DNA from 3 places in the Mycobacteroides chelonae genome. Region 2 is predicted to be linked to each of the others. Evidence: predicted binding sites of a transcription regulator. Region 2 holds the regulator's gene; each other region holds the start of a gene.
The links. Region 2 encodes LexA, which represses DNA repair genes until DNA is damaged. Its sites were predicted from a motif close to CGAACANNTGTTCG; they were not measured.

Region 1: a site for LexA is predicted at 5,012-5,025, ahead of cofD (2-phospho-L-lactate transferase). Genes of this name have one in related genera too.
Region 3: a site for LexA is predicted at 5,619-5,632, ahead of ruvC (crossover junction endodeoxyribonuclease RuvC). Genes of this name have one in related genera too.

Annotation. Positions count from the first base shown of each region.
Region 1 is NZ_CP050145.1:3,709,846-3,717,515, reverse strand. It holds gene manB (mannose-1-phosphate guanylyltransferase) at 1-499, shown strand, start outside; gene HBA99_RS18315 (hypothetical protein) at 496-1,851, opposite strand; gene HBA99_RS18310 (NUDIX hydrolase) at 1,937-2,488, opposite strand; gene HBA99_RS18305 (coenzyme F420-0:L-glutamate ligase) at 2,488-3,864, opposite strand; gene cofD (2-phospho-L-lactate transferase) at 3,861-4,829, opposite strand; gene HBA99_RS18295 (WhiB family transcriptional regulator) at 5,208-5,462, shown strand; gene HBA99_RS18290 (metallopeptidase family protein) at 5,483-5,983, opposite strand; gene HBA99_RS18285 (DUF3499 domain-containing protein) at 6,136-6,546, shown strand; gene HBA99_RS18280 (phosphomannomutase/phosphoglucomutase) at 6,689-7,670, shown strand, end outside.
Region 2 is NZ_CP050145.1:3,121,955-3,129,624, forward strand. It holds gene HBA99_RS15300 (proteasome assembly chaperone family protein) at 1-54, shown strand, start outside; gene HBA99_RS15305 (alpha/beta fold hydrolase) at 109-1,191, shown strand; gene HBA99_RS15310 (PhzF family phenazine biosynthesis protein) at 1,277-1,960, shown strand; gene nrdR (transcriptional regulator NrdR) at 1,986-2,450, opposite strand; gene HBA99_RS15320 (LysM peptidoglycan-binding domain-containing protein) at 2,581-3,090, opposite strand; gene lexA (transcriptional repressor LexA) at 3,320-3,994, shown strand; gene HBA99_RS15330 (GNAT family N-acetyltransferase) at 3,991-4,524, opposite strand; gene HBA99_RS15335 (acyl-CoA dehydrogenase family protein) at 4,531-5,685, opposite strand; gene HBA99_RS15340 (molybdopterin-dependent oxidoreductase) at 5,796-7,670, shown strand, end outside.
Region 3 is NZ_CP050145.1:2,948,465-2,956,134, forward strand. It holds gene secF (protein translocase subunit SecF) at 1-1,039, opposite strand, end outside; gene secD (protein translocase subunit SecD) at 1,057-2,823, opposite strand; gene yajC (preprotein translocase subunit YajC) at 2,891-3,229, opposite strand; gene ruvB (Holliday junction branch migration DNA helicase RuvB) at 3,379-4,449, opposite strand; gene ruvA (Holliday junction branch migration protein RuvA) at 4,446-5,045, opposite strand; gene ruvC (crossover junction endodeoxyribonuclease RuvC) at 5,042-5,599, opposite strand; gene HBA99_RS14490 (TetR/AcrR family transcriptional regulator) at 5,720-6,292, shown strand; partial or broken gene HBA99_RS14495 (methyltransferase family protein) at 6,382-6,843, opposite strand; gene HBA99_RS14500 (phosphatase PAP2 family protein) at 7,016-7,627, shown strand; gene HBA99_RS14505 (YebC/PmpR family DNA-binding transcriptional regulator) at 7,573-7,670, opposite strand, start outside.

The sequences.
Region 1 (7,670 bases), 590 kb from region 2:
CTCGGTTGAGCGAGAAGTCTTTCCAGGATTGCTCAGCAGTGGCGCCAAGGTATGCGGATACGTCGACACGAGCTACTGGCGCGATATGGGCACTCCCGAGGACTTCGTGCGCGGCTCGGCGGACCTGGTGCGCGGTATCGCGCCCTCACCAGCGATCCCCGAACATCCGGGCGAGGCGCTGGTGCACGACGGTGCCTCGGTGGCACCGGGCGCGCTGGTGATCGGTGGCACCGTGGTGGGCCGGGGCGCCGAAATCGGGCCGGGCGCACGGCTTGACGGCGCGGTCATCTTCGACGGTGCCCGCATCGAGGCGGGTGCGGTGGTGGAACGCTCCATCATCGGGTTCGGCGCCCGCATCGGGCCGCGCGCCTTGGTGCGTGACGGCGTGATCGGGGACGGCGCCGATATCGGTGCGCGCTGCGAGCTGCTGCGCGGCGCCCGGGTATGGCCCGGAATCACCATTCCCGACGGTGGCATCCGGTACTCCTCGGACGTCTAGGGACTCGGCCGCACATCGGCGTCGGACGGCGCGTACTCGGCGGAAGAGCCGAACATGCCTGAGGGGTTGGCGTTCTCGATGATCGTCGACGCCTTCGTGCTCGAGAGCGGATTGTCCAGCGATTCCTGGGTGCCGAAGAACGGCAGCAATATCGGCGTGGTTGCCCCAGAGGCGTACACCATGGTGAAGATCCGCAACACGGGGTGATCGGAAACCAGTTCCTCGATGACACCGCGGGACGCGAACTGGGTTTCGGTACACAACGCCTTACCCCCCAGGAAATCGTGGACCAGGGTTGATTCCCTGAGGAAACCGATCACGTCCTCGCCGAGCGCGACCTGTGGGGGATAGCAGGTGCGTGTTTCCTTCACCGATCGGTGGGTGACGGCGATCAGGGTGACCTTGATGACCGCCAACCGGACGGTCCGGGAATCGATATCGATGATGGTGCTGCCCTGGTTCGTCGATCCGGGAGCCAGGAACGCCCCGCCGGCACCGCCGGACGAGCCGGCATAGATCAGTCGTGCCTGGGCGGACATCGCCGGAGTTTCGCGATAGTCCCCGAACTGACTCCCGAGTGCGTTCAGGTGCCCGGCCACGTTCTCGGGTGTAGGGGGTTCTGCGGGTGTGCCCTTGGGATAGACGACGACGCGGGTCAGGGTGGCCGGGACGTCGACGCGAAACGATCCACGGTTGTGGTACGTGGTCTTGGCCAGGACGTGGATGATGGGGCCGGTCGAGCCCACCGGCGTCAACTCGGTCTGCACGTCTATCAGCGGAAGCGAACTGTGCGTCATGTACTCGTTCTGAATCCAGAACTGCACCAACCCAATGAGGGGAAACAGTGCGACGACGGCGATGCCGGTTCTGGTCAGGGCGCCCGCCGCGTACCGGCTCAGATACAGCACCCAGCACAGGGCGACGGCGCCCAATGCCAGCGCGACTCCTGTGATGCCCCCTAGCTGGCTTGCGGGACTACGCAGGTCGAGCAGCCAGACATAGGCGGCAAGACAGATGACGAATACCTGGCTGGCCAGGGGGGTGAGCACAGAACTGTGCCGGTACTTCACAATCCCCCCGATCGCCAGCGCGCAGGTGATGCCGATGGCAAGGAGTAGCGCGGTGCCCAGCAGATCCCACGCGTTCTGGGTCAGCGTGGCGTTCTTGGCGGCCAGCCACAACACGATCGTGCCGTCGATGGCGATGCACAACACCAAGAGCGCCCGGACTCGCGGTCGTAAGTCCCCGACGGTGAACGTGTGCTGGGGCTCGTCACCGCCGGGGGACGGCTCGCGGTCGGGCTTGGTGATTCTCGCGCTGCCACCGAAGGGGGTCTCAATCTTGATGTCCATGTGCGTCCCCTCGCAGAATCGCCGCTGATGAGGGGACGATACGACGGCTCGTTAGGCCGGACACGGGTAATGCACTACCCGACTTTCAGCGCAGTCTGGCGCGGGCCCGTTCGGCCAACACGACCACCGAGGGATCTTCGGCCGGAATCTGGTCGATGGGCCACCAGCGCAGGTCCAGTGATTCGTCGCTGACGGTGATCTGGGCGCCCTCGGGCGCGCGCGCCAGGAACTGCAGATCGAGATGGCGAGTCGGCACACCCAGCGAGCATGTGATCGGATGTACATGTATGCCAAGCAGATTCGGCTCAAGAGTGAGGTCTGCTATCCCGGATTCCTCGGTGGCTTCACGCAGCGCGGCGGCCCGGATGGTGGCGTCCTCCTCTTCGCAGTGGCCGCCCAGCTGAAGCCATTTACCCACGCGCGGGTGCAGGGTCAGCAGCGCCTGCGACCCGTCGTGGTTGACCACCAGCGCCGAGGCGGTGATATGGCCTGCGGCGCTGCGGCGACGGCAGGCGTCCGGATTGGCGTCGAGAAAGGCCAGAACGGAGTGCCGCAGGCTGTCCTGCTCGGTATCGGGCGTTTCCCACGCGGAGAGCAGCTCGACGGCGGAAGCTTGCAGACCCGAGATGCGGCTCATCAGAGCTCAACCAGCATCTGGCCGGCAGGAAGGGGAGTGCGGGGTTCCAGCGTCTTCTCGGGGTATCCGTGCGGATATCCGATGGCGATGGTCCCCATCGGTTCCCATGAGGCATCCAGCTCGAGCTGCCTGCGGACGACATCGGCGGCGAAGATGGTGGACCCGATCCAGCAGCTCCCCACGCCCCGCGCCGCCAGCGCCACCAACAGTGCCTGCACCGCCGCGCCCACCGCGACGGCGAACATGGTGTGTTCGGCCGCGTTGCGGCGCTCGTCCGGGTAGTCGTGGGCACCGTCGGGAACCAGGAACGGAATCACGATTTCGGGTGCGTCGTAGAGGATCTGTCCGCGGGCCACCCGTTTCTCGACGGATTCCGGGGTGCGTCCGTCTCCGCTGAGATCCACGGCCCATGCCTGTTTCATGGCATCCAGCAGTGCGCGCCGTGTCGCCAGATCCCGTACCCATACGAATCTCACCGGATGGGTGTGATGCGGAGCGGGCGCCGTCAACGCCTCGCCGATGGCTTCCCGTAATAGATCGGAATCTACTGCGATATCAGCGAATTGACGGATAGAGCGGCGCACCAGCACCGCATCGCGGCGCCCCTGCTCCAGCGCTTCCGCGGTGCCGAGCCAGAACAAATCGTCGGGGCCCGAGCGCTGGAGGTCGCGAGCCACGCTGCCGTCGTCGGGCACCGACAGACCCCGCACCACCGCAACTGGTACATCGGTGAGCTTGCCCTTGACAAGGTCGGCGGCGGCGGCGATCTCGTCGACGATGGCCACCTCTGTCACCTGAAGTTCGTTGCCGTGCTTGTCCTTTGCACCGGCGTAGCCATACAGGACAGGGATGCCGGAGGAACCGATGGCGGCATCGGTCTGGCCATTGCGCCAGGCCCGTCCCATGGTGTCGGTGATCACCACCGCTACGTTCACGCCCAGCTGTCGCGACAGTGCTGCCCGCACCGCCGCGGCGCTGCCATCGGGGTCGGTGGGGAGCAGTACGAGTTCGGCGGTATCGACATTGGACGCGTCGATTCCGGCGGCGGCCTGCACGATGCCGATGGTGTTCTCGGTGATCAGTGTCTTTCCCTTGCGGGCCAGCACGCGGACCGACTCGGAGTCGATCAGTTTGCGCCGCAAGGTGTCCCGCGCTTCGGGATCGGTAGGCGCCGCGACGATGCGGCCCTCGGCCTTGGAGATGATCTTGCTGGTGATCACGATCACATCGCCGTCCCGGATCCATGGCGCCGCCTCGGCGATGGTCTTGGCGACATCGTCGCCGGGGCGGAATTCCGGCAAGTCCGCAATGGGTAGAATCTCCACCGGAGCTGCCGAACCATGTTCCGGTGCAGGGGAATCCGCAGATGAGGTCATAGGGTAACTCCGGCCAGGTCGAGTCCCGCACGCACCATCGCCGCCGTCGCGTCCGGGTCGGTCATGAGCAGCGGAATCGACCGTACCTGAACTCCCGCAATGTGAGCGGCGTCACCCTCGTCGACCAGCCAGCCGTCCAGGATGCCGGTCTGTGAGCGGGCGCCGAAGTGTTCCCCGACACCTTGTGAGCTCACCTCGACACCGATCACGCGCAAACATTCGTCGGCCATTCCGCGGAGTGGCTTACCGGACACGATTGGCGAGTACCCGATGACCGGAGCGGTGGTTGTGCGGAGCGCCCCGCGAACTCCGCCGACCGCCAGGACGGCCCCGATGCTCACCACCGGATTGGAGGGAGCCAGCAAGACGGCATCTGCCTCGGCGATGGCTTCGGCAACGCCTGGGCCGGCCTTTGCTTCGTCCGCGCCGACGAACGCGAAACTGTGGGTCGGTACCTGTGCTCGGTGTTGCACCCACCACTGTTGGAAGTGGATGGCACGCTGCTCCCCATCGGCGGGGTCGGTGATCACCACGTGGGTCTCGCAGCGGTCGTCGCTGGCGGGTAACAGGCGGACTCCGGGCCGCCATCGATTGCATAACGCTTCGGTGACCGCTGATAGCGGGTAACCGGCTCGCAGCATTTGACTGCGTATCAGGTGAGTGGCCAGGTCCCTGTCGCCGAGCGAGAACCAGTCGGGCTGGGCGCCGTAGGCCGCCAGTTCCTCCATGGCGTTCCACGTCTCGCCCCGGTGTCCCCAGCCGCGTTCCGGATCCACCCCTCCGCCCAGGGTGTACATGCAGGTGTCCAGGTCAGGGCAGATCCTGACGCCATGCATCCAGGCGTCGTCGCCAATGTTCACGATGGCGTTTATCTGATGCTTGCTGGAGTCCGATCCGAGCAAGCGTTGGACGCCGAGCAGGAAGCGCGCTCCGCCGACGCCGCCGACGAGGACGGTGAGTTTCACGCTGACCGACACTAGTGCGCCGGCAATGATGCGACACGCCACGAGGGCGCCACGCCGATTTTGTCGGTCGTAGATGGTATGAATTTTCGTCCTTCGCTTGACCCCGGCAGCGAACACGTGTGTAATCACACCAGTGTCATTCCTCGGGCTGGGTTTGGAAGTTGCAGGCGCAGACCGGGATTCGATCAGATGTTCGAATGGAATGGCCGGGAAACGACAATGTGGCACGAAACCGGGCACGACGACTGCAAGTGGGAATGGTGAGGAGGCGGGACGATGCTGTTCGGGCACAATGAATTTGGCGCACACGACGAGCTGAGTTCCGGCGTCGGCACGGGTGCGACGGGCTTGCCGCCCGCACGTCCGCATCTGACGTTGGTGCAGAACGATTTTGATGCGCTGATTGGTGTCGCTGATGATCAGTGGCAAGAGAAGGCGCTGTGCGCACAGACCGATCCAGAGGCGTTCTTCCCTGAGAAGGGCGGGTCGACTCGCGAGGCCAAGCGCATCTGCCAGGGCTGCGAAGTCAAGGACGAGTGCCTTGAATACGCACTGGCCAACGACGAGCGGTTCGGTATCTGGGGCGGGTTGTCCGAGCGTGAGCGCCGTCGCCTGAAGCGGGGCATCATCTAACTCCGCGTTCGATCGGGCGGTTAGTCGCCCTCATCGGTGATGGTCGGGTCGATCACCGATGGTTCCACCCCCAGGTGGGTGGCAACCTGCGCCACCAGCAGATCGTGCAGGAGATCCGACAAATCCCCAGATTTCTTCGCGCGTAATTCGATCGGCTTGCGGAATAGGACAATTCGCGCCCGGGTGGTGTTACCCCGGGTATCCACGCCAGCGGGAATAAGCCTTGCCAGCGGGATCGGTCCGTCGGCGATCACCTCCGGCGGCCATTGCACCGACTCGGGATCCTTGGGTTGGATGCGCGGAATCTCGTCTACCGCGACATCGAGACCCTCCAGCCGCGACTGCCACGCCCGCTCGATGGGTTCATAGGCCTCCAGCACCGCCATATCGAAGCGCTCGGCGCGTGAGCGCCAGCCGGGAACGGTCGGCGGCAAGAGCGGGCCACGAAAATCGCGCCCCCTTCGGGAGCCCTGCGAGCTCGATCCGCTCGCCGAGCCGCCGCGCCGTCCGTCACGTGCCATACGGGAAATGGTAACGGTGTGACTGCTGTGGCTGACGAATCACAACGAGCCGATCACCCCGGGGTCTCTGCCTGATCACCGGAGGGTCTCAGTGGGTTCACAGCGCGTGTCTGCGGGTCGGAACGTGTTTGCGCACGCTAGCCTCAACGTTTGTGAGAGCCCCCCGTCGCTGCTGTCGACCCGGGTGCCCGAGTTCCGCCGTGGCGACGTTGACGTTTGTCTATGCGGACTCGACGGCCGTGGTTGGGCCGCTGGCCACGTCCAGCGAGCCGCATTCGTGGGATCTGTGCGCGCAGCACGCGAGCCGGATTACCGCGCCCCGTGGCTGGGAGCTGGTCCGGTACAACGGCCCCCTGCCGTCGAATCCCGAGGATGACGACTTGGTTGCCCTGGCCGATGCGGTCCGGGAACCCACCGGAGTGCGGATGGCCGCGGCGGGATTCAGCGAGCCCGCACTCGATATGGGAGGGCCTGCCACCTCGGCTGCTCCCCGGCCCGTGCATCCGGCTCCCGTCGGGCGGCGCCGCGGACATCTGCGGGTTCTGCCGGATCCGGCAGAGTAGTTCTGATCAGGTGCTTTCGGCTTGGCCCGGTGACATTCTGTACCCTCTCGCCGGACGTTCACGTTGGGCACTCGCCGACCACTAGGCTGGCCAGCGACACCTAACGTCCCTCGCTCGACAGATCAATAGGAGTGCTCTCGTCATGGCCCGGTCCGCCGACGCTGTCCACGCAGTCATCAAGGCGTACGACGTTCGTGGCCTCCTGGGCGAGCAGATCGACGAGTCCTTCGTGTTCGACGTGGGTTCTTCGTTCGCACGACTGGTCAAGGCGGAGCAGGCCGACGCCGGCGCGCCATTGCGGATCGTGGTGGGCCGCGACATGCGCGACTCGTCGCCTCCGCTGGCTCAGGCGTTCACCGAGGGTGTCACCGCTCAGGGCGTCGATGTCGTGCAGATCGGACTGGCATCCACTGATCAGCTGTACTTCGCTTCGGGGCTGTTGGATTGCCCGGGAGCCATGTTCACCGCCAGCCACAACCCGGCCGCGTACAACGGAATCAAGCTGTGCCGCGCCGGTGCCAAGCCGGTGGGCAGGGACACCGGCCTGGCCATCATCAGCGAGGAGCTGATCAACGGGGTGCCCGCGCACGACGCTGCGGCGGGCACGATCACCGAACGTGATGTTCTCGCCGAGTACGGCGAGTTCCTGCGGTCACTGGTTCAGTTGAGCGGGGCACGCCCCCTTCGGGTGGCTGTGGATGCGGGTAACGGTATGGCCGGACACACGACACCGGCGGTGCTGGGTGCGATTCCATCGATTGCGCTCGCGCCGTTGTACTTCGAGTTGGACGGCAACTTCCCCAACCACGAAGCCAACCCGCTCGACCCCGAGAACCTGCGCGATCTGCAGGCCTTCGTGGTGGCCGAGGGTGCTGACATCGGCCTCGCCTTCGATGGCGACGCCGACCGGTGCTTCGTCGTCGATGAGCGCGGACGGGCCGTATCTCCTTCCGCGGTAACCGCTTTGGTAGCGCGTCGAGAGCTGGAGCGGGAAATCGGCGGCACCATCATCCACAATCTGATCACCTCGCGTGCCGTCCCCGAGCTTGTCGTCGAGCACGGCGGAACACCGGTGCGCTCTCGCGTCGGCCACTCGTTCATCAAGGCATTGATGGCCGAGACGG
Region 2 (7,670 bases):
GCTGAACAGGCCAAGTTCGGCGAGGATCCGTCCGGCGATGGGCCTGTTCTCTAAGCCTGTTGTCCGCTCGCCGCGCCAAATTTGCGGCGAAGGGTCAAAATACTTGACATGAATCCTCCGCCGCGGCTCCTGCATCCGGTGCCGGATACCGAGCACACCGAGGGTGCCGATGTCGGCGACAATGCTGAATCGGCCACCGACGCATCGACGCGTCCGCGGATGGCGTTCCGCACCATCCACGGGTACCGGCGCGCCTTTCGAATCGCGGGATCGGGACCCGCACTTCTGCTCATCCACGGTATCGGCGACAACTCCGCGACATGGGACAGCGTGCACGCGCAGCTCGCCGAGCATTTCACTGTGATCGCCCCGGATCTGCTGGGGCACGGCCAGTCGGATAAACCACGCGCCGACTACTCGGTGGCGGCCTACGCCAATGGCATGCGGGACTTGCTGGCCGTGCTGGACATCGAGAAGGTCACCGTCGTCGGGCATTCGCTAGGCGGCGGCGTTGCGATGCAGTTCACCTACCAGTTCCCCCACCTGGTGGAGCGCCTGATCCTGGTTGCGCCAGGCGGGGTGACCAAAGACGTCAACATCGTATTGCGTTGTGCGTCAATGCCCGTCATCGGAGATGCGATCGGCCTGCTCAGACTACCGCTGGCGATGCCGATGATCCGGCTGACCGGCGCAATAGCCGGCGCGACGTTGGGACGGGCCGGAATGGGCCGCGACATCCCCGACGTCCTGCGGGTTCTCGCCGACCTGCCCGAGCCCCGGGCCTCGGCCGCGTTCACCCGGACGCTGCGTGCCGTGGTTGATTGGCGCGGCCAGGTGGTCACCATGCTCGACCGATGTTATTTGACCGAGTCCGTTCCCGTGCAGCTGATTTGGGGTAGCGACGACCTGGTGATCCCGGTTAGCCACGGCCATTTCGCCCATGCGGCGATGCCCGGCTCGACACTAGAGATCTTCGAGCACTCCGGGCATTTCCCCTTCCACGACGACCCCGATCGATTCATCAGCATCGTGCGCCAATTCATCGACTCCACCGAGCCCGCCGAATACGACGAGAATGAGTTGCGCCGACTGTTGCGCACCGGCATCACCGAGCACACGATCAGTGGGGCCGCACGGACCCGGATGGCGGTGCTCGATGCCATGGGCACCGACGAGCGCAGCGCCACCTAGCCACGAGAGCTCAAGCGGTACCGAAGGATTGCGCAGTTCACGGGGTATCCCGGTGCGCGGCGTGCGCGAGACGTAGAGTCGACGCATGAGTGTTGATGTCGCGGTTGTCCGCGTATTCACCGATGAGACAGGCAACTTCGGCAATCCCCTAGGGATCGTTAATGGCGCCGACGTTCCAGCGTCGGCACGCCAGGAGGTCGCTACCCGGCTGGGTTTCAGCGAAACAGTTTTCGTCGATCTTCCCGCCGAAGGATCCAACACCGCACATCTGCGGATCTTCACCCCGGCCGCCGAGCTGCCCTTCGCCGGACATCCGACCGTCGGATTGGCGTGGTGGCTGCGTGAACGCGGGACACCGGTCAACACCCTGCAGGTTCCCGCGGGCGTGCTCCAGGTGAGCTATGACGACCGCACGTGGATACGCGCTCGGTCCGAGTGGTCACCCGAGACCGATTTCCACGAGCTGGACTCCCCCAGCGATGTGGATGCTGCCGATCCTTCCGACTACGCCGACGAACTACTGCATTGCGTCTGGGCGTGGCAGGACCGCAATACGAGTCTGGTTCGATCGCGGGTATTCGCGTTCGACCTGGGTGTCAACGAGGACGAAGCAACCGGGTCCGTGGCGGCGCGGATGACCGATCTGTTGAGCCGTGATCTGATCGTCAATCAGGGCAAGGGTTCACAAATTCTCACGCAATGGAGCCCGGAGGGCTGGGTGACGATCGGTGGCCATGTCGTCGCCGATCAATCATTGACGCTGGACTAGTGACACGCGACACCGCCACCTGGGTCTAGGACCCGGTCGGTGCGTCCCGATGCGCGCGCAACGCGGCGATCTCGCGTTCGAAGTCCTCGGCGGAGCTGAATCCGCGGTACACCGAGGCGAAACGCAGGTACGCGACCTCGTCCAGGTCGCGGAGTGGGCCAAGGATGGCCAGGCCCACCTCATTGCTGGGAATTTCCGGGGATCCGGCCGCCCTGACGGCGTCCTCGACTTGCTGAGCAAGCAGATTCAGCGCGTCGTCATCGACATCGCGGCCCTGGCAGGCACGGCGTACGCCCTTGATGACCTTGTCGCGGCTGAACGGCTCGGTGACACCGCTGCGCTTCACAACGGCGAGCACAGCGGTCTCGACAGTGGTGAAACGACGGCCACATTCCGGGCACGATCGACGTCGCCGTATCGCCTGACCCTCATCCGCCTCACGGGAATCGACTACGCGCGAGTCTGGATGCCGGCAGAACGGACAGTGCATTACTGCTCCTTCGCCGGTTCTGGACTCCAAGTCGTTGGGCTGGGTGAGCTGACGCACAGCACAACGCGCCCAGACCGGTGTCGAGGATACCCGTGCTCCCGCACGTTCGAAGGTCACGCCCGTTCGCCGATCAGCCGACCGGAGAAACCAGCGTCTGACCGGCTTGCACTGTCGCCGAGTCGAGTTCATTGAGTTCACGGATCTTGGACACCACAGCCGAGCGCGGCGCACCCGGTGCGACACGCGAGGCCACATCGGCCAGGGTCTCTCCCGGAGCGACCTGGACAACCGCCACACGGTCCGGCACGTCAACTCCCCCGATTCCGGCAGCGCTGACCTGGCCGAGCATCAACAGCCACATGGTCGCCACGGCAGCACCCACCGAGACAACGATGGTGGCCTTAAGGCTCACCGGGCTACGACGGTGCACCCGATGTGGCACCGACGAGACTCGGATGCCGTTACCCCGGTACGCAACCGGCCGTCCGGAAGGCCTCCGGTAGGCGACGGTGCGCACCGGCAGTGCCCGGCGCTGGGTCAGCGGGTACTGGGCGCTGTACGCACGCGCCTGCGGGGCGCACTCGCGTGATGCGTGCTCGGCGGTGCGAAGACGCGGCGTGGTGAGAACGTTTGTGCTCATCGGTATGCCCTTCCTGTCCTGTCGATCGGTAAGCCCGTTCGCTCTTATGTTCGAATGTACTCGATCATGTGTTCGATGTCCGAACATGTGATCGATTTGTAGCATCCGCCACCGACAAGTGGTCCTGACCAGCATCGACACTCCAGATGGCCGGGCCAGCGACCGTCATTGACGACACGCATCGAACACATGTTTGATAAATGTCGTCGACAGGTCTAGATTCGGGCCCATGAGCGATACACCCAGCAAGGGACCCGCCACCGGTTCACTGACCGAGCGCCAGCGGACCATCCTGGAGGTCATCCGCGCATCGGTGAATGAACGGGGCTACCCCCCGAGCATCCGCGAAATCGGAGACGCCGTCGGGCTTACCTCGACGTCGTCGGTCGCCCATCAACTACGCACCCTCGAACAGAAGGGCTTCCTGCGGCGTGATCCGAACCGTCCACGCGCCGTTGATGTTCGGGGTATCGATGACACCCACACCCCGTCTGCCACCACCGATGTGGTGGGTTCGGGCGATCTGCCGGAGCCCACGTTCGTGCCCGTGCTGGGACGGATCGCCGCCGGTGGTCCGATCCTGGCCGAGGAGGCCGTTGAGGATGTGTTCCCGCTCCCCCGCGAACTTGTCGGCGAGGGATCGCTGTTCCTGCTCAAGGTCGTCGGCGAATCGATGATCGACGCCGCGATCTGCGATGGCGACTGGGTGGTGGTCCGCCAGCAGAACGTCGCCGACAACGGCGACATCGTGGCGGCGATGATCGATGGTGAGGCGACCGTCAAAACATTCAAGCGGACGACGGGTCAGGTGTGGCTGATGCCGCACAACCCGCTCTTCGAGCCCATCCCCGGTAACGACGCCGCCATCCTCGGCAAGGTCGTCACCGTTATCCGCAAGGTCTAGGCCGACCCGGGCGGCGGCCCGGGCGCAGAAGCATCCTCGACGGACGTTAAGAAGAGCTGGAAGTGCGCCACGTCGTGCCAGCTACCCAGCTTGTAACCGATGCGTCGATACAGCGCCACCTGTTCGAATCCCATTGCCAGGTGTAGTTTTTCGCTCGCCAGATTAGGCACTACGACAACGGCCAGCACGGTGCGATAGCCGAGAGAGCGCAAACGCTCCAACAGCGCCGCGTACAACTGACGACCCGCTCCGCGCTGCCGGCGCGCACCGTCTACATACACACTCACCTCGCAAGCCCACTGATAGGCCGTGCGAGACTTCCATGGCACCGCATAGGCGTACCCGAGAATCTCTCCGGCGTCCTCGGCGACTAGCCAGGCATGGCGGTGGGCCGCCGTCTGGATGCGTTCGGCAAGAACGACATCCGACGGCGGCACCTCCTCGAACGAAATAGCCGTCTCGGTGACATACGGCGCATAGATCGCTGCGCACGCGGCCGCGTCGGCGGCCGTGGCGTCACGAATACGCATCCGCGACTAGAGCGAACGCCCGATGATCTCCTTCATGATCTCGGTGGTTCCGCCGTAGATCGTCTGGATACGAGAGTCCATGTAGGCACGCGCCACCGGGTATTCACGCATGAAGCCGTAACCGCCGTGCAGCTGCAGGCAGCGGTCGATCAGGTGAACCTGCTTCTCGGTGCTGTACCACTTGGCCATCGCGGCCTGCTCGACGCTCAGTTCTTTCTTGTTGAGCAGCGTGATGAATTCGTCGACCATGATTCGGATCATGGTCGCGTCGGTGGCGAGCTCGGCCAGCACAAAGCGGCTGTTCTGGAAGCTCTTGATCGGCTTGCCGAACGCCTTGCGCTCGGATGTGTACTCGATGGTCGCCTCGAGCATGGTTTCCATCGCCGCAGCCGCGACGACCGCAATCGACATGCGTTCCTGCGGCAGGTTCTGCATGAGGTAGATGAAGCCCTGGCCCTCTTCGCCCAGCAGGTTGGCGGCGGGCACGCGAACGTCGGTGAAGGACAGCTCGGCGGTGTCCTGGGCGTCCAGACCCATCTTGTCGAGCTTGCGGCCGCGCTCAAAGCCCTCCATGCCGCGCTCGACGACGATCAGGCTGAAGCCCAGCGCACCCTTTTCGGGGTCGGTCTGTGCGACCACGATCACCAGGTCGGCGTTGATGCCGTTGGTGATGAAGGTCTTCGCGCCATTGAGAATGTAATGATCGCCGTCCTTGACCGCGCGGGTCTTGATGCCCTGCAAGTCGCTGCCGGTCCCCGGCTCGGTCATGGCGATGGCGCTGATCAGCTCGCCGGAACAGAATCCCGGGAACCAGCGTGCCTTCTGCTCGTCGTTGGCCAGATCCCGGAAGTACGGGCCCGCGACATCGTTGTGCAGGGTGAAACCGATACCCGACTGACGGGCCTTGGTGATCTCTTCACCGATGATCGCGTTGTAGCGGAAATCCACGAGCCCGCCGCCACCGAACTCCTCGGGCATATCGGTGCCCAAAAAGCCCTGCTTGCCGGCCTCGACCCACAGCGAGCGGTCGACGATCTTGTTCTCGTCCCACTCCTCGCGGTAAGGCTCTGCATGCCGTTCCAGGAAGGTCTTGAACGACTCGCGGAACAGTTCGTGCTCGGGTTCGAAGATGGTGCGTTTGAACTTAACGGCGCCGGCCATGATCACCTTCCGGTTTGGATTTACGTACTTGGCAGAATGTATACCAACCCACTGGTCGGTTGGTACTCGCCTACCCGGTTTCGACGGACAGAAAGCCTAGGCTGATTGAGGTGACCAGGCTGGCGCTTTCACATACCCACTGGGGTGCATTCACGCCCGAGGTCCGCGACGGCGAAGTGATCGGTGTCACGCCCATCCCGACGGATCTGGACCCCTCCCCGCTGCTGCAGAACATTCCTGGTTCGATCCGCCACCAGGCCCGGGTTACCGCACCGTCTGTGCGGCGCGGCTGGCTGCGGGACGGGCCCGGCCCCAGTACTGCCCGCGGCTCGGACGAGTACGTGGAGGTGTCCTGGGATGAGCTCACCGAACTACTGGCCGATGAACTGCGACGCATCGTCGACACCCACGGCAACCAAGCCATCTACGGCGGCTCGTACGGCTGGGCCAGCGCGGGACGATTCCATCACGCTCAGAGTCAGGTGCACCGGTTCCTGAAACTGCTCGGCGGGTATACCTTTTCGCGCCATTCCTACAGCCTGGGCGCCACCGGCGTCATCATGCCGCACGTCGTCGGCACCCACGATGGGCTCTTCAAGAGGTCGACGTCATGGGATGTCATCGTCGAGAACACCGATCTGCTGGTGGCATTCGGCGGCATCGCTCTCAAGAACACGGGGGTGAACCACGGCGGCACCACCGCGCATCCGGCCCGCGATGCCCTCGACAGGTTCCGTGCCCGTGGAGGGCGCATCGTCTCGTTCAGTCCGCTGCGCGATGACATCGACGGCGAGTGCGAATGGCATGCACCCGTTCCCGGGACAGACGTCGCGGTCATGCTCGCACTGGCCCATGTGTTGGCCACCGAGGGTCTTGCAGATCTCACGTTCCTGAACGCCTATTGCACCGGTTATGAACGATTCGAACGGTATCTGCTGGGCGCGGAGGACGGCGTGCCCAAGAGCCCCGAATGGGCGGCAAGCATCAGCGGCCTGAATCCTGACCAATTGCGCATCCTGGCCCGGCGCATGGCGGCCGGTCGGACCCTGGTGACGGTCAGCTGGTCGCTGCAGCGAGTGCGGTACGGCGAGCAGGCCCCATGGATGGGACTGACCCTGGCGGCAATGCTGGGTCAGATCGGCATTCCCGGAGGTGGCTTCGGCCACGGCTATGGCTCGATGAACGAGGCGGGACTCGCGCCGGTCAGCTGCCGCCTGCCTACCTTCCCGCAGGGACCCAACCCCGTCGAGAGCTTCATTCCAGTGGCGGCCATCAGTGAGCTGCTGCTGCGCCCCGGCGAAACACTCGCCTACAACGGCCAGACGCTCACCCTGCCCGACATCAAATGCGTTTACTGGGCGGGTGGCAACCCGTTCCACCACCACCAGAATCTGCCGCGGTTGCGCCGGGGCCTGGCCCGCGTCGACACGGTCGTCGTACATGATCCGGTATGGACGGCGATGGCCAAGCACGCCGACATCGTGGTGCCGTCCACCACCAGCCTCGAACGCGACGATTTCTCCGGAAGCCGCAATGACCCGCTTTTAGTGGCGATGAAGGCCGTCGCACCGCCGTATGCCAACTCTCGCGACGATTTCACCACGTTCTCAGCCCTGTCCGATCGGCTCGGATTCGGCGAGCAATTCGCCGAAGGGCGCACCGCCGCGCAATGGCTGCGCCACATCTACACCGAATGGGCGGGCGCTCTGGACTTCCCGGTGCCGACGTTCGAGGAGTTCTGGGAACAGGGGTACCTGCGGCTGCCCACCGACCCGGGTCTGACGCTGCTATCGGATTTCCGCGAGAACCCCGACGCACACCCGCTGCACACCCCGAGCGGACGCATCGAGATCTTCTCGGAAACCATCGATGGCTTCGGGTATGCCGACTGCGGCGGACATCCACAGTGGTACGAACCCACCGAATGGCTGAACGGCGAACGTGCCCAAAGCTTCCCGTTACATCTGATCGCGAACCAGCCCCGT
Region 3 (7,670 bases), 170 kb from region 2:
GCTCACGCAATGCCACCAACAGCGGGGTCGCGAAGAAGATGGACGAATACGTGCCCACCAGGATGCCGACAAGCTGAACCAGCGCAAGGTCTTTCAGCGTGCCCACCCCCAGCAGCCAAATGGCCACCACGATGAGCGAGAGCACCGGGATCACCGAGATGAGGCTGGTGTTGATGGAGCGCATGAAGGTCTGGTTCACGGCCAGGTTGGCGTGCTCGGCGAAGGTACGCCGCGACGTGTGCTGGAATCCGTGCGTATTTTCCTCGACCTTGTCGAACACGATCACGGTGTCGTACAAGGAGAATCCGAGGATCGTGAGCAGACCGATCACCGTCGCCGGGGTGACCTCGAAGCCCACCAGCGAGTACACACCCGCGGTGACCAGCAGGTCGAATACCAGCGCGGCCAGTGCGGCGATGGCCATGTAGCGCTCGTAACGTACGGCAATGTAGATACCGGACAGCACCAGGAACACACCCAGCGCCCACAGCGCCTTGTTGGTGATCTGTCCGCCCCAGGTTTCCGATACCGCCGAATCGCTGATGGCGTTGATGGACGGCTTGCCGTCAGATCCCTTGGGCGCGAACCGATCGAAGAGCGCCTTGTGGAGCTTCGTCGATTCCTCGTTGTCGAGTGTCTCGGTGCGAATCTGAATCGAGGCCGAGTCACCGGTTCCCGTGACGACGATCGATTCGGCATCGCGGCCCAGTGTTTGACTGAAGACGTCCTCGGTCTGCTGGACGGTGGCCTGGCCCTTCGGGAACGACACCTTGGTGCCGCCCTCGAAGTCGATACCGAAGACGAATCCCTTGATCGCGATCGACAAGATCGCGACCACCATGAACGCGCCACTGATCGCGAACCACAGGGTGCGCTTGCCGACGACGTCGACGGCACCGGTTCCGGTGTACAGCCGATAGAAGAACCCGTGTTCTGGTGCCGCAGTGGTGGTTTCCACCGCGCTGGACTTGGCGTCCGTCGCGGTGGCCTTGTCCGTGCCGTCCACGACGTCCTTTTCGGTCCCGTTGCCGTTGCTCACGGTGTCGTTGCTGGTGCTCATGCGTGTGCCGCCGCCTTACGTTCGCGGGCAATCTGCTGGACCGCGCCGAGCCCGTTGTACACGGGCTTGGACAGGGTCGCGGACTTGGAGGACAGGTAGACAAGCGGCCACGTCACCAGGAACACCACCACGACGTCCAGGATGGTGGTGAGGCCCAGGGTGAACGCGAAGCCCTTCACCTGCCCGATGGCCAGGGCGTAGAGCACCACGGCGGCCAGCAGGGTCACCGCGTTGCCCGACAGGATCGTCTTACGGGCACGAGCCCAACCGCGCGGCACCGCCGAACGGTAGGAACGGCCTTCTCGTATCTCATCTTTGATGCGCTCGAAGAACACCACGAAGGAGTCCGCGGTGGTGCCGATGCCGATGATCAAACCGGCGATGCCGGCCAGGTCCAGGGTGTACGAGATGTACCGGCCCAGCAGGACCAGGATGGCGAACACCATGGCGCCGGAGGCGACCAGGGACAGCGCGGTCAGGATGCCGAGCACGCGGTAATAGATCAGTGAGTACAGCAGCACAATCGCCAACCCGATGGCGCCCGCGATCAGACCGGCCTTGAGCGAGGTCAATCCGAGTGTGGCTGAAACGGTTTCGGCATCGGAGGATTCAAACGACAGTGGCAGTGAACCGTACTTGAGCGCCGCGGCGAGCTGCTTGGCCGAGTCCGACGTGAACTGCCCGCTGATTTCGGTCTTGCCGCCCGGGATGGGTTCGCGGATGGCCGGAGCGCTGATCACCTTGGAGTCCAACGTGAATGCCGTTTGGGTGCCCTGCTGCCAATGCGCAGAGGTGTAGTCCGCCCAGACCTTCGCGCCGGTCGGCTTGAATTCCATGCTCACCACATAGATACCGCGCTGCTGGTCGAGTCCGGAACTGGCGTCCTTGATCTCTTCCCCGCTGATGATCGACTTGTCCAGCAGGTAGGCGGCCTTGCCACCCTGGCTGTCGTCACCGCAGGTGACCAACGGAAGGTTCGGATCGTCGTTGCCCGCGAGCGGGTCATCGGGGTCGAAGCAGCGCGAGGACTGAACCTGCAGGGCCAGCATCTGGATCCGCGGATCCTCGCTCTGCCTGATCTGCTTCTCGAAGTCGATCAGTTGCTTGCGTTCCTCGCCGCTACCCGGCTTGGGCGGCAGATCGGCGGGCGGAGCCGCCGGAGACGTTGTGGCATTCGGCGTCGCGGGCTGCGTCGCCGGTGCTGGCGGCGGAGGTGGCGGCATCGTGGTGGTTTGCGCCGGATACGGACGAGGCTGCGGTTTCGGTGAAGGCGCCGCGGGTGCGGGCTTGCCACCGCCGGGCTCCGGTGGTGTCGCCTCCTGGCCGGCGCCGCCCGGCTGACCGCCCTGTGGGGCCCCGGGCTGGGGATTCTCCCTGGGCTGCGCCGGCACCATCTGAATGACGGGCCGGATGTAGAGCTTGGCGGTCTGACCGAGGTTGCGGGCCTCGCTGCCGTCGTTACCCGGCACGGTGATGACGAGGTTGTCGCCATCGATGATGACCTCGGACCCGGAGACGCCGAGTCCGTTGACGCGCGCATTGATGATCTGCTGCGCCTGCGTCAGTGCTTCCTTGGTCGGCTTGGAACCGTCAGGGGTGCGCGCCGTCAGCGTGACGCGGGTTCCACCCTGCAGGTCGATACCGAGCTTGGGTTTGGCGTGCTTGTCGCCGGTCAGGAACACCAGCAGGTAAGCGCCAATCAGCAACACCAGGAAGGCAGCTAGATAACGCGCGGGGTGCACAGGGGCCGATGGCGAGGCCACGTGTCCGGTCTCCTTGCTTGTCGAGGGCGGGTCGGGAGGCTTTCAGGGGTGAGTAACGGCGGAGCCGTTACTCCTTGGTCAGCTCGACCCCGGAGCTCTCGACGTCGCGCGATGCCTCGCCAGCGGTGTCATCGGCGTCCTCGGCCTCATCGACGATCTTGTCGCGGATTGCGAGCTTCATCCAGCGCGTCACGACACCCGGCGCGATCTCCAGGTCCACGGTGTCGTCGGTGACGGCGGCGATGGTGCCCTGCAGGCCGGAGGTGGTGTGCACCCGGTCACCGATCGCCAGGGACTCGTGAAGCTCGATGGTGGCGTCCAGAGCTTTGCGCTGCCGCCGGTTCGCGAAGAAGAGGAACGCGCCCATAACGAGGATGAGCGGCAAAAAGACGATGATCGATTCCATGGCGGCTTTCGGGATTCTTTCCGTTGGGTCTTCACGAGGTCAGGCAGGGTCTGCGTGAAACAAGCACGCGACAAGTCACCAGTGTGCCATCCGACTCTGTGGAATTGACGCGAACCCCGGACCTGCGCGTCCTGGACTCAAGCGTCCTCTCAATCGAACAGCCCGGCCTGCCCCAGCACTTGCGGCGGCGGGGTGAGACCCAGATGCGTCCACGCCAACGCCGTGGCCACCCGCCCGCGCGGCGTTCGCGCGAGCATCCCGGCGCGCACCAGGAACGGCTCGCATACCTCTTCGACGGTGGTCGACTCCTCCCCGACGGCCACCGCCAAGGTCGACAGCCCCACCGGCCCGCCGCCGAAGCTGCGGGTCAGCGCGGAAAGCACCGCCCGGTCCAGGCGATCCAGCCCGAGTTCGTCCACGTCGTAGACCTCTAGAGCGGACTTCGCAACGTCCACGGTGATGACGCCGTCGGCACGCACTTCCGCATAGTCACGGACCCGGCGCAACAATCGGTTGGCGATGCGCGGGGTGCCGCGCGAACGCCGGGCAATCTCCACGCCCGCGTCGGCTCCCAGCTCAATGCCGAGGATTCCGGCCGATCGGGCGAGCACGAGTTCGAGCTCTTCGGACTCGTAGAAGTCCATGTGCGCCGTGAATCCGAAGCGATCACGTAGCGGCCCGGTCAGCGACCCCGAACGGGTTGTCGCGCCGACCAACGTGAAGGGCGCCACCTCCAGGGGGATGGACGTCGCACCGGGGCCCTTGCCAACGACGATGTCGACCCGGAAGTCCTCCATGGCCAGGTACAGCATTTCCTCGGCGGGCCGGGCGATGCGGTGAATCTCGTCGATGAAGAGCACATCGTTTTCGACCAGATTGCTCAGCATCGCCGCTAGGTCACCCGCCCGCTCCAGCGCCGGGCCCGAGGTCACCCGCAGCGAAGAGCCCAGCTCGGCGGCGATGATCATCGCCAGCGAGGTCTTCCCCAGCCCAGGCGGTCCGGACAGCAGGATGTGATCGGGAGTACCGCCGCGATTTTTCGCACCGGACAACACCAGATCCAGCTGCTCACGCACCCGCGGCTGGCCGATGAACTCCCGCAGCGACTTGGGCCGAAGTCCGGCGTCGATATCGTTCTCCCCGACGGTGAGCGCACCAGACAGCTCGGGACCGGCATCGAAGTCGTCCTCCGCGCCATCAAACTCGTCGAAGCGGCTCATCGTGTCTTACCCAGTAACGTCAGCGCCGACCGCAGCACGGTCGAGGTGTCTCCCTCGGAATTGTCTTGAGCCAGAACGGTATCGGTGGCCTGTTCGGCTTGTTTGGCGGCGAATCCGAGGCCGATGAGGGCCTCGACGACCTGGGTGCGCACCAACGATGCGGTACCCCGGCCCAGCTCGGTGGTGCCACCGGGAGCCGCCGCCACCTTCTCGCGCAGCTCCAGCACCATGCGCTCGGCGCCACGCTTGCCGATCCCCGGCACCCGGGTCAGCGCATTGACATCACCATCGGCCAGCGCCTGGCGCAGGGCCGACGCGTCGTAGACCGCGAGCGTGGCCATCGCGATCTTGGGCCCCACGCCGGAGACACCGAGCAGCGTCAGGAACAGGTCGCGGGCATCTGTATCTGTGAAGCCGTACAACGTCATCGAGTCCTCGCGCACGATCATCGCCGTGATCAGCCGCACCTGGGCGCCGCGCCGAAGCGTCGACAGCGTGGCCGGGGTGGCGTTGACGCGGTATCCGACTCCGGCGGCCTCGATCACCACATGATCGAGCGCGATGTCGATGACCTCGCCATTGACCGAAGCAATCATCGGGCTACCGCCTTCATCCGGGCCGCGAAGGCTTTCCGCTGCTCTTCGGCGGCGGCCTCCGCTTTCGCCATTCTCGCCAGCATGGGCGCACGCCAGCAGTGACAGATTGCCAGGGCCAGGGCGTCGGCCGCGTCGGCGGGCTTCGGCGCCGTCTGCAACTGCAGGATGCGCGTGATCATTGCGGTCACCTGGGATTTATCTGCCCGGCCATTGCCGGTGACGGCCGCCTTGACCTCCGACGGGGTATGGAAATACACCTCGATGCCCCGCTTTGCGGCACTGAGCGCGACTATTCCGCCCGCTTGGGCGGTACCCATCACGGTCGACACGTTCTGCTGAGCGAAGACGCGCTCGATGGCCACCACGTCGGGACGGTGGGTGTCCATCCAATGCTCGACGACCTCACTGATCGCCAAAAGCCGTTGCGGCAGAGGCTGATTGGCCGGAGTGCGCACGACGTCGACATCCAGGGCCACCACCTTGCGACCCGAGGATGCCTCGACCATGGACAGACCACACCGGGTGAGCCCCGGGTCGACTCCCATCACTCGCACGCGCCAGCCCTCTCGCCGTAGAACAGTTGTTCGATAGCATATCGAGAGAGATCACCCATTCGGCATAGCAACACGCGAGGGCTCTGCAAATGTCAACATCCGTTGGCCTAAGCTCAGCGCATGTCTACCGAACCTCGGCGATCGGACGCCACTCGCGCGGCCATCCTCGAGGCCGCCCAGGAACACTTCGCGGGCGTCGGCTACGAGAAGGCAACCATACGGGCCATCGCCGCAACTGCGGGCATCGACCCGTCCCTGGTCATGCGCTACTACGGCAACAAGGCCAAACTGTTCACCGCCGCGGCCAACTTCGACATACATTTTCCCGAAGAACTAGCCGAGATTCCGCGTGATCAACTCGGAGCGAGCTTGGTCCAGCACTTCCTTACCCAATGGGAAGCCGACGACACCATGGTCGCGTTGCTACGGGCCGCGGTGTCCCACGAGTCCGCACGGGCGCGCATGGAGGAGATTTTTAGCTGCCAGATGGTTCCGGTCATCGAGTCATTGACCGCGGATCGGGCCATGGAACGCGCGGCGCTGATCGGTACCCAAATGATCGGCCTAGCGATGTGCCGTTACGTCATCCGGCTCGGCAACGTACCCGCGATGACGCACGAACAGATCATCGAACTCATCGCGCCGACCATCCAGGCTTACCTAGATTGCGACTGCGATTGCGAGGCGCCTTAACGCGCGCTCTCGGGCTGCGTCCACGGGCTCAGCCGTGGCACCCACCGCGGTACGTGCTGTGCGTACTCCGCATAGTCGCGGCCGAACCGCCGCAGCAGGCCGCGCTCTTCGACCAGCGGGAAGTAGATCGCGTTGACGGCCACGAAAACGGCCGCGTAGATCAGCAATCCCATGGAGTTCACCGCCAGCGCCTCACCCAACAGAATGGCGATGACGCCGGTGATCATGGGGTTGCGCATGTGGCGGTACGGGCCAAGCACGACGAGACGTACTGGAGGATCGAAGGGCGCCAGGGAGCCCTTGCCGGTCTGATGGAAGAGCATGACGGTGCGCGTCACCAGGAACAGGCCGGCGGCCACCAGCAGGGTCCCGATCACCGTCGCCGTCATCGACATCTGATCCGACATCCACGACGGCACCTGCATGCCGGATCCGTAGAGGATCACCAACGGGATCAGAACCGTCACGGTGACCGGCAGCGCGAGAACCGCGCGCGCAGTGCGCCACAGGGTTGTCGTTTCAGGCGCCGGGGCGACTGTTTGTGTGGCCATGACGGGCCTCCCCTCACTCGTGGATGTCTTATATGTACGCCTGCTTGACATTCAAGTCAACAGATGTTGACCAACAGTTGTTGACGTCACAGTAACGCCGTCCAGTGACATTTGATTCCCGGCCATCGGCACGATTCGGGCCCGCCGTCTGGGTCCGATTACTGTCGTCGGAGTGTCTGTCGGAAAACTGCCCAGCGAGAAAACGGTTCAGTGGTGGCCTCCCCTCGGCGTGATCTTGATGCTGATACTCGGGTTCTCCGTGGGGAAAGGCTCAACGCCGTTCGACAGGTGGTTTTTCGATGCGACCCAGGTCGCGTTCGGGGTGCAGCCACGCTGGCTGCTGTTCTTCACCGATTGGGTGTTCCTGGTTCCGGTGCTCGTGGTGTGCATCGGGTTCGAGCTGTATCGGCGGCGTTGGCGGGTCGCGACAGTTGTCCTCGTCTGCCCCTTCATCGCGAACTGGACCACCCAGGCCACCAAGATGCTCGTCGGGCGCGAGAAGGGCGGATACCTCGCGTATCCCAGCGGCCACACCACTTTCGTGGTGGCCGTGACGGGGATGCTGGTGCTGGTCGCCGGCGGAGCCCTCTGGGCATACATCGCGGCCGCGATTGTCAGCATGCTCGGACTACTCGGGCAGGTCGCCTGCGGGTATCACTACTTCACCGACACCATCGGTGCCGTCCTGGTCACCACCGCGGTCGTGACCCTGGCGTTCTGGGCTGCAGGTCAGTCTTCGTCGAGCGCGGCGAGCACCTCGTCGGACAAATCCACGTTGGTGTAGACGTTCTGCACGTCGTCGCTGTCTTCCAGTGCGTCGACCAGTT